DNA from 4 places in the Pseudarthrobacter phenanthrenivorans Sphe3 genome. Region 2 is predicted to be linked to each of the others. Evidence: riboswitches for the same ligand, from Rfam matches in the RefSeq annotation. Region 2 holds a riboswitch; each other region holds the start of a gene.
What was found. A riboswitch is a leader RNA that binds a small molecule or an ion and turns the genes downstream of it on or off. The one in region 2 is predicted to bind cyclic di-AMP.

Region 1: another riboswitch for cyclic di-AMP. It lies ahead of ASPHE3_RS20275 (NlpC/P60 family protein); the one in region 2 lies ahead of ASPHE3_RS04100 (C40 family peptidase).
Region 3: another riboswitch for cyclic di-AMP. It lies ahead of ASPHE3_RS22215 (aggregation-promoting factor C-terminal-like domain-containing protein); the one in region 2 lies ahead of ASPHE3_RS04100 (C40 family peptidase).
Region 4: another riboswitch for cyclic di-AMP. It lies ahead of ASPHE3_RS10200 (C40 family peptidase); the one in region 2 lies ahead of ASPHE3_RS04100 (C40 family peptidase).

What each region holds. Positions count from the first base shown of each region.
Region 1 is NC_015146.1:106,435-108,626, forward strand. Features, by position in the region: gene ASPHE3_RS20275 (NlpC/P60 family protein) at 156-923, opposite strand; cyclic di-AMP (ydaO/yuaA leader) riboswitch at 927-1,104, opposite strand; gene ASPHE3_RS20280 (SURF1 family cytochrome oxidase biogenesis protein) at 1,410-2,192, shown strand, end outside.
Region 2 is NC_015145.1:869,453-871,644, forward strand. Features, by position in the region: gene ASPHE3_RS04095 (M23 family metallopeptidase) at 1-375, shown strand, start outside; cyclic di-AMP (ydaO/yuaA leader) riboswitch at 504-686, shown strand; gene ASPHE3_RS04100 (C40 family peptidase) at 757-1,440, shown strand; gene ASPHE3_RS04105 (NlpC/P60 family protein) at 1,598-2,192, shown strand, end outside.
Region 3 is NC_015145.1:732,241-734,432, reverse strand. Features, by position in the region: gene ASPHE3_RS03510 (sensor histidine kinase) at 1-515, shown strand, start outside; cyclic di-AMP (ydaO/yuaA leader) riboswitch at 660-821, shown strand; gene ASPHE3_RS22215 (aggregation-promoting factor C-terminal-like domain-containing protein) at 827-1,528, shown strand; gene ASPHE3_RS03500 (YdeI/OmpD-associated family protein) at 1,629-2,075, shown strand; gene ASPHE3_RS03495 (glyoxalase superfamily protein) at 2,178-2,192, opposite strand, start outside.
Region 4 is NC_015145.1:2,218,319-2,220,510, forward strand. Features, by position in the region: gene ASPHE3_RS10195 (TraR/DksA family transcriptional regulator) at 1-249, opposite strand, end outside; cyclic di-AMP (ydaO/yuaA leader) riboswitch at 619-790, shown strand; gene ASPHE3_RS10200 (C40 family peptidase) at 794-1,639, shown strand; gene ASPHE3_RS10205 (protein adenylyltransferase SelO) at 1,808-2,192, opposite strand, start outside.

The DNA of each region.
Region 1 (2,192 bases), on a different replicon from region 2:
AACAGCGCCTGAACAGGCAAACGGGGCTTCAAGAGTTAAAAAGCGGGTGCCCGGTTTCCCACCGCAAGGTCTCCAATCGCATGCGGCCGCGGGCATGCTGAAGGCCGGTGATTCAGTGCCCCCAAGGCATTGGATCACCGGCCTTCAGTGGTTTGTTAGCCTGCGCGTACGAACGAGACAGCACCCTTTGAGGTCATCCACGTCAGGGGGTGGACGGCGGTTTCGTTCTTGCCGTTGAGGCCGGAGCTGAGCACCTGGCCGTTGCCGACGTAGATTCCCACGTGCCCGGGTTGGACCACCATGTCACCGGGCTGGGGCTCACTGACCACGGTGCCGTAGTTCATGAACTGCATCGGGCCGAGGTCCCCAACTCGGATTCCGGCGGCGTTCAGGGCGTTCTCGACCAGTCGCGTGCAGTCCTGGATCATGCCGATCTGCGCGTAGGCGGAAGACACCATCGTGGCGTTGATTGCGCCTGCTGCCGGAGCGGCAGCCGGAGCTGCAGCAGCGGGGGTAACCGTCACCTGCGCCTTGGCCGGCGCGGCTGCCTTCGCTGCCGCAGGGGCGGTTGTGGCGGGGACCGCGACGACTGGCTTCGGTGCTTCCACGACCGGCGCCGGCGTGGTTTCCACGACAGGACGCTCATAAGAGATCTGGACGGTGGCATCGGCGCTGAGCGGTGCCTGTGCCTGGCTGACAACTTCGAGGGTCGAGGCTGGCTCCGCGTCGCGCTGGACCGGGGCGTCTGCGGCCTGGGCGGCGGCAATGCCGCTGGTCAGCACGAGACCCGAGGCGGCCGCGATGACAGCGGCCTTGCGGCTTACACCGCCGGCGTTGTCCGCCACGGATTTGGACAGCGCGGCAAGGGCGCTGGTTTGGACGGGGACCGCGCGGCGGCGGCCGTGAGCTTTGCGCATGGGCATGAAAGGGCCTCTCCCACTGCCTGCGAGGTTAGCTGTCGGATTCGGATGGGAGGCACCCGGCCGCGTTGATGCACGGATGCATCAGGCACGGCTTCACCCCAAGGCCTGCGAGCAGGCCGCTGTTGGGTTCCCCGTCTCTGCCGGACGATTTTGCGAACGGATCCTGAGGCAGCGGCAGAGTTAGGCAAGTCTGCTCAGGAGTGCCGCATTCGGAGAAACCGGCACGGTTTTAGACCGTACGGCACAACAGCAACGTTTGTCACATTTCCATAACGGCACCTCCTGTGCTCTTGATGGGATGGCCGCCGGGTCCATTGACCTCCGGACCTGCAGCAGGAGGCATGACCGTTACGCTGAAGGAGTGTGTGCCTCCAGAATCGCAAACCTTGCCCCCGCGCCCGTCCGGTCGGTCACGGCCTCTGACCGGAGCCAGTGCCGCGCGTTGCGGGAATTGGCCGAAGCGGCAGCCCAGGGCCAGGGCAGGCTATGACATACCGTTTCCTTTTCACCCGTCGCTGGGTCGGCTTCCTGCTTCTGGCCGCCATGGTTGCCGCAGCGTGCGCCGGGCTAAGTAAGTGGCAGATGGACCGCAGAAATCAGGCCGTCGCTGAAATCCGCCGCGTCCAGGACAATTACGACAAGAATCCCGTGCCGTTCGCAGTTGCCAAGCAGTATTTCGAAACCGCCGATCCTGAGGTGAAGTGGAGCACCGTTTCAATCACCGGCCAGTACCTGACACAGGATCAAAGGATTGTCAGGAACAGGCCACAAAATTCGGCACCAGGGTATGAGGTCCTGGTTCCGTTCCGGGTTGCCTCCGGGGAGACCATCGTCGTGAACAGGGGATGGCTGCCGATCGGCAACGCCAGGGCCGGGTACCCGGACCTTGTTCCGGACCCGCCGGCTGGAAACGTCCAGGTGGTCGTCCGGCTGAAACCCTCCGAACCGGAACTGGATGGACGGACAGCCCCGGAGGGACAGCTACCCAGTATCGCCCTGCCCGCCTACGCCCGGCAACTCAGTTACCCACTGCTGACGGGCAGTTACGGGCTGATGGCAGCGGAATCGCCGGGTCGCAACGTGGCACCGGCGCAGCTCTCCGCACCAGCCGTGCAGGAAGGATCAAACCTTTCCTACGCGCTGCAGTGGCTGACCTTCGGAATCCTTGCCTTCGTCGGCTTTGGGTACACCGCCCGGCAGCAGGCCCGTATCGCACGGGAAGAACGTGAAGACCAGGCCGAGGACCCCTCTGAGGCGGTCCTGGAGGCC
Region 2 (2,192 bases):
CCCCTGGCCACGCTTTCGACTGCCTCACCCTTCGGCTACCGGGTCAGCCCGATTACGGGCGGCTCAGGAGACTTCCACCGCGGCCAGGACTACGTGGCGCAATGCGGGACCTCTGTCCTGGCGGCTGCCACCGGCACCGTGACGTTCGTGGGCTGGCACCAGTACGGCGGCGGAAACCGCGTCGTGGTGGACCATGGCAACGGCCTGGAAACCACGTACAACCACCTTTCGTCCTTCAATGTCACGGAGGGGCAGACCGTCTCCCGCGGAGACGTTGTGGCCTTGAGTGGAACCACCGGCGCCTCCACCGGCTGCCACCTCCACTTCGAGGTGCAGGTCAACGGTGAAGTTGTCGATCCGACCGGCTGGCTGTAGTCAAATGATGCAGAACTCTCGAATCATCGTGACCCGCCGTGACCTGAATGTGACATTCATCGAAAACTGCTGTACCGTCTAACTCGCGTCAACTTTTCCGAAGTTGACGCTCTTGTGCGGATTGCCTAACTCTGCCACCGCTCAAGGTCCGTTCGCATTTCATCGTCTGGCAGGGGCGGGGGAACCAATTTTGGTCTTGGCTTTAGCGAAGACCTTGGGGTTAAGTCACAAAAGCTTCCTTGGAAGTTGCGTGGCCGGGTGACTCCCATCCGAATCCGACAGCTCACCTCGCAGGCATTGGGAGAGGCTACCTTCGTGTCTTCACGCCATCATTCTGCGCGCCACCGTGCGCAAACGGTTCGTACCAACCCCTTGGACTCCGTGTCCAAGGCTGTTAGTGCCAATGCCGGGACAGTAGGTCGCCAGGCTGCCGTTATTGCAGCTGCTTCCGGTCTCATCCTCAGCATGGGCCTCCCTGCGAACGCAGCGGACACCACAGCTGGTGTTTCCGCTTCCACCGAGTCCGGCTCCGCGCAGGCTGCGCTGGCAGTGACCGCCGCACCCACCGCCACCGTCTCCTTCGAGCGCCCTGTGGTGAAGACCACCGCCGCTCCGAAGCCGGCGCCGGTACGTGCCCAGTCCACCGCCACCGAGGGTCGCGCGGCAGCCACCACTGCCGCCGCCACGGAATCCGCAGCCGACAAGCTGGCAGAGACCGTATCCTCCGCCTCCACGTCGGGCATCGCCGCCATCGCCTACACCGGCATCGGCCGTCCGTACGTCTGGGGCGGCACCAGCCCCACCACGGGTTGGGACTGCTCGGGCTTCACCCAGTGGGTCTACGCCCAGGCCGGCATCAGCATTCCCCGGGTCAACGCCTGGACTGCCATGACTCCCACCTCCACCCCGCAGCCGGGTGACCTGGTCATGCAGAACGGCGGAGCGCACGTAGGCATCTACGTTGGCAACGGCATGATGGTCAGCGCACTTAACCCTTCCCAGGGCACGCTGCTCCACGCCGTAGCCGCCACCGGCAGCTCGGCCTTCTTCACCATCAACAAATAGTTCTTGGACCTTCGGGTCCAAGGGCTATTTCTTTGCTCCACACACTTTCCGCTACACCACATCCCCGTTCGGGACGTGCCGGCGTACCCCCAAGATGCCGGCACGTCCAAACCCCTGTGTGCCCACACGGCGCTGAGGAAAACGAAAGAGAGAACTGATGACTACTCGTGCTACCGCACGGCACCGTGCCGAGGTCACCAAGACCAGCTCAATCGCCATCATTGCCAAGGCTGTAGGCGACAACGCCGGCGGCGTTGGACGCCAGGCCGCTGTTATCGCTGCGGCTTCCGGTCTGGTCCTGACCAGCGGCATCGCTGCCAACGCTGCTGACTCCAACGTCCAGCGCGACTCGGCTCCGGCTTCCACCCTGGAAGTTGAATCAGCTGTTGAGGCGCCGATTTCGGCTGCTTCCACCATCGCGATCACCTTCGAAAAGCCGGCCGTGACCACCACGCCCGCTCCCGTCGTCGAAGAGCCCGAGCCCGTCGAGGTGGAGGAAGCTGCTCCGGCTCCCGCAGTCCAGGCTGCCGCCGCCCCCAAGGTCACCGCCAAGGTCTCCACCGCGTCGGCTCCCGCCGCTCCTGCCGCATCCGCCAGCGGCAAGGGTGCTGCCATCCTTTCCGCAGCGTACGCCCAGCTGGGCGTCATGCAGGACTGCACCATGCTGGTGACCAACTCCCTCGCGGCCGTGGGCATCAACTTCCACGACTGGCCCGCTGGCTACCTCTCCCTGGGCCGTACCGTCAGCGCTG
Region 3 (2,192 bases), 140 kb from region 2:
TGGACGAGGGCCAGCCGCTGAAACTGGGCGAGGTGGACCTGACTCAGTTGGTGGCGGAAGCGGTCAGCGACGAGAAGGTCATGGCGCCGGGGCATACATGGCGGCTGGAACTCCCCGAGGAACCAGTGGTGGTCTATGGCGATCCGTCACAGTTGCGCCAGGTGCTGATGAACCTCCTGTCGAACGCGCGCAAGCACACTCCTGCGGGAACGACGGTGGTCACCGGGGTGGGAAAGCCGTTTGAGGGAACCGCCGTGGTGACGGTAACGGACGACGGCGTAGGGATTCCTCCGGAGTTCGTGGACCAGGTTTTCGCGCGGTTTGCCCGCGCAGACGCGGCGCGGACGGGCGCCGGGGGGAACGGTTCAGCTGCCGCCGAGGGGACGAGCGGGCTGGGCTTGTCCATTGTGGAATCCATTGTGGAAGCGCACGGCGGGCGGGTAACGGTTACGTCACAACCGGGACGCACCCGGTTCACCCTCCAACTGCCGCTGCCACCCGGCCAGTCCTGGTAAGGTCACGGCCAGTCTTCTTAGAGACGCAAGGCGGCTCGCCGTCGTCGTGATCCCTGTTACCAAAATGTGACTTAAGCCCTGCACTCCTGTACCGTCGATTGGGTGCGGTTCCCGATCGGGGGCGCATATCCGGATGACGCCAAGCTCTGCCGCTTCCCGGATTCCGCTTGAGCAAAGGCAGAGGCGGGGGACCCAACCGTCCCGGGCATTGACTGCCCTTGGGGTTAAGCCAGCACGTGATCTTTCCGTGTGGCCGGATGCCCTCATCCGAACCCGACAGCTAACTCCGCAGGTGTGAGAGGCGATCCATCATGTCCAAGTTCCTTATGAAAGCACGCCCGAAACCGGGCACTGAAACCGGCGCTCCGCGTGCAACAGGCAAAATTCCGTCCTTCGGCCAGCGCGCCGCAGTCGTTGCGGCATCCTGCGCACTCCTGGTTGGAGTGGGGGCAGCCGGCCAGGCGACGGACACCAGCAACCGTGTGTCAGCCAGCCAGGACCAGGCCGCCGAGGTCCAGTCGAAGCTGAGCATTGAGCAAAGCGAAATCCAGGCGAACCCGGCGCCGTCCCCCGAGCCGATCAACGTTGTCCCCCAGGCCGCCGAACCGGCTCCTGCCCCGGCAGCCGAGCCTGCTCCCGCGCCGGCACCGGAACCCGCACCTGCTCCGGCTCCCGCTCCCGAGCCCGCGCCCGTCGTCGCGGTTAACGATCCGGCTGGAGCGCAGGCCTACGCCGCAGGCCAGCTGGCAAGCTACGGCTGGGCACCGGACCAGATGCAGTGCCTGCAGACCTTGTGGACCAAGGAATCGGACTGGACCACGACGGCAACCAACCCGAGCAGCGGCGCCTACGGCATCGTCCAGTCCCTGCCTGCCGAGAAGATGGCCAGTGCCGGTGCGGACTACCTCACCAACTACCGGACCCAGATCAACTGGGGCCTGAACTACATCCAGGAGCGCTACCAGTCGCCGTGTGGGGCACTGAACTTCCACTACGCCAACAACTGGTACTAAACGGAACGGCCGCCGGGTCCCCGGGTTTAGCCGGGAGCCCGGCGGCTGTTGCCGTTGATCCACCCGTTGAACTGCTGCCGGGCCCGGGTTACTTTGAACCATGAAATTCACCACCACCATTCAGGGAAACGGCGGCACCACCACCGGCATCGTAGTGCCGGGCCACGTGGTTGAAGCCCTGGGTGCCGGCAGGCGGCCGCCGGTGGTGGTCACCATCCACGGCAAGAGCTACCGGAGCAGCATTGCCGTGATGGGCGGGCAGAACCTGATCTCGCTCAGCGCCCACAACCGGGAATTCACCGGGGTTTCAGCCGGCGAGACAGTGGATGTCGAGGTGGAACTGGATACGCAGCCGCGGATTGTTGAAGTCCCGGATGATCTTGCGGCGGCGATGGCCGCCGAACCTGTGGCCCAGCAGTTCTATGCCACGCTCAGCTACAGTGCCCAGCGCCGCTATGTGGAGCCCTTAGGCGAGGCGAAGACACCGGAAACGCGGGCAAGGCGGATCGCCAAGGTGGTTGCGGATCTCAAAGCCGGAAAGAAATGAGTGCCCGGCCTTCATCGCCGCTAACCTCAACCGGAACCCCCGTCAGCGCCTGTCCCCATTGTGCCTCATGGGACGGTATCAGTACGCGGGATTGGCGGGGCGTCAGCCCTCGCGGCC
Region 4 (2,192 bases), 1.3 Mb from region 2:
GCCGGCTGCGATACGGGCCAGGGCAGCTTCCACCTGGTCCAGACCGGACGCGCTTTGCTTCAGCAGGGCCGATGCCTGGGACAGCTCGAAAGCGATAGTGGAGCCCTCTGGATCATGTTCGTCATCCACATTGGAGTCCTGCCGGGCAGAGTTTGCCGCGGCGATGTCCGCGCGGAGGGCGGGCAGGAGCTCAACCTTCCGCCGCCATTCCTCCTCGAGAAGGATCCGGAACCTTTCGAAATCGGGCATGGGAAAAGCCTAGCGCGACACCAGTAAGGCCCTGGGTAATCCACTCAAACCGGCGCCCGGCGTCCATGGTGCACCCCGACCGGAGATGGCGCAGATGGCAAACCGCCGTAGTCCGCCTGCCCCGCCACGCACACGCATCATGCACAACTTTATGACTTTGTTACACGGGCCCGTTGCCAGGACCACGGACACCGCATCAGCCGAGGCCACGGCGGAATGCAAAGGAAATCCACCGAATTGCGGAAATGTGAGAGAAGTACCTCGCATGTTATCCAAATGTGACAATTGGTCCGCGCCCGGGTTATGGTCTTCTGGTGTCCCTCTCAGACGGGACATTCCCGACAGTATGCCGAGCCCTGCCACTGTTACGGGAACCAATCGCTTTCCAGCTGGCAGGGACGGGGGAACCAAGTTTCCGCGGCCTTTTTAAGGCCTTGGGGTTAAGTCGATAGCGCCTCCGTCCATAACGGGGGTTGCCACCGGCCGGGTATCTCCAACCCGAACCCGACAGCTCACCCCGCAGGCATGGGAGAGGCGATCAACTGTGTCAAAAAATTCCACCACCGCCCGTCACCGCGCGACTCCGGACCGCTCAATCGTGCTCCAGGGCTTGGCTGTAACGGCCAAGTCACAGGCCCGGACGCTGGGCCGGCCGGCCCTCGCCGTTGCCGCTGCATCCGGCATTGCGTTTGGCGTCGGAGCTCCGGCGCACGCTGGCGTGAGCGGCCCGGACACCACCGAAACCACTAACGTCCAGGCGACTGCAGCCCCGGCCGCCACGGTTGCCGCCCCGGCAGCAGCAGCAGGCGCGGTCCACACCGTCGTCTCCGGCGACACCCTGGGCGCCATCTCGGCCTCCTATGGCGTGAGCCTGAACGACGTTCTGTCCGCCAATGGCCTGTCGATCTCCGCGATCATCTACCCGGGTGACCAGATCCAGATTCCGGCCGCCGGCTACGCAGCACCTGCCGCCGCCGCTCCGGTGCAGGCCGCATCCGCTCCTGCCAATACCGGTATGAACCTGGCCTATGCCTCCACCACCGCAGCCCCGGCCCCCGCGCCTGCTCCCGCAGTAAGCGGCACCGGCACGGGCGCCGCCATCCTGGCGAACGCCTACGGCCAGGTGGGAATCCAGCAGGACTGCACCGCCATGGTGGAGAAGGCCCTTCGTGCCGTGGGCAAGTCCGTGGGCGACCTTGCTCCCACCCAGTTCTTCCAGTACGGCACCACCGTGGGCTCCCCGGCCCCGGGTGACCTGGTCATCACCGCAGGCCACGTGGGCGTTTACGCCGGTGACGGCCAGGTAGTCAGCGGCGGCGTGGACGGTTACAAGACCGAGGTCCACTCCATCAGCTGGCTCGGCGGCGCTTCCTTCGTGCGGGTGGCATAGCCAGCAGCCGGACGGGCAGGCCTGCGCACCGCAGGCCCGGCCCACTGAGCAAACAGGGGCGGCAGCCGGGATTTCCCGGCTGCCGCCCCTGTGCTGTTCCACCTTTCCTGTTCCCGCCTGTCCTGTTCCCACCTGTCCTGGAGCCGCAATCGTGCTTCCGGCTTCTTCCTAGGTGCCGCAGAAAGTCCGGTAATCTCCGAAGTCCTCCGGCGGCCCCTCCGTGTAGCGTTCCAGCCCCTGGCGCTCCTGGAACGGGGAACGCACCACGTCGAGGAAACGGTTGAACGGGCCAAGGTCGCCCTCAGTGGCCGCAGCCAGCGCTTCCTCCACCAGGTGGTTGCGCGCGATGTATACCGGATTTACCCGGTCCATCAGGCCGGAGTCGGGGTTCAGCGCAGTCCAGCGTTCGGCCCAGGCATCAAAGGCTGCCAGGTCCAGGACCATTCCCCGGGCAGGCCTGGAGTTGCCGCGGGCGGCGTGGCCCAGGTTCCGGAAGAACTGGGTATAGTCCACGGGCCCGTCTTTCAGCAGCGCAACCACTCCGTCCACCACG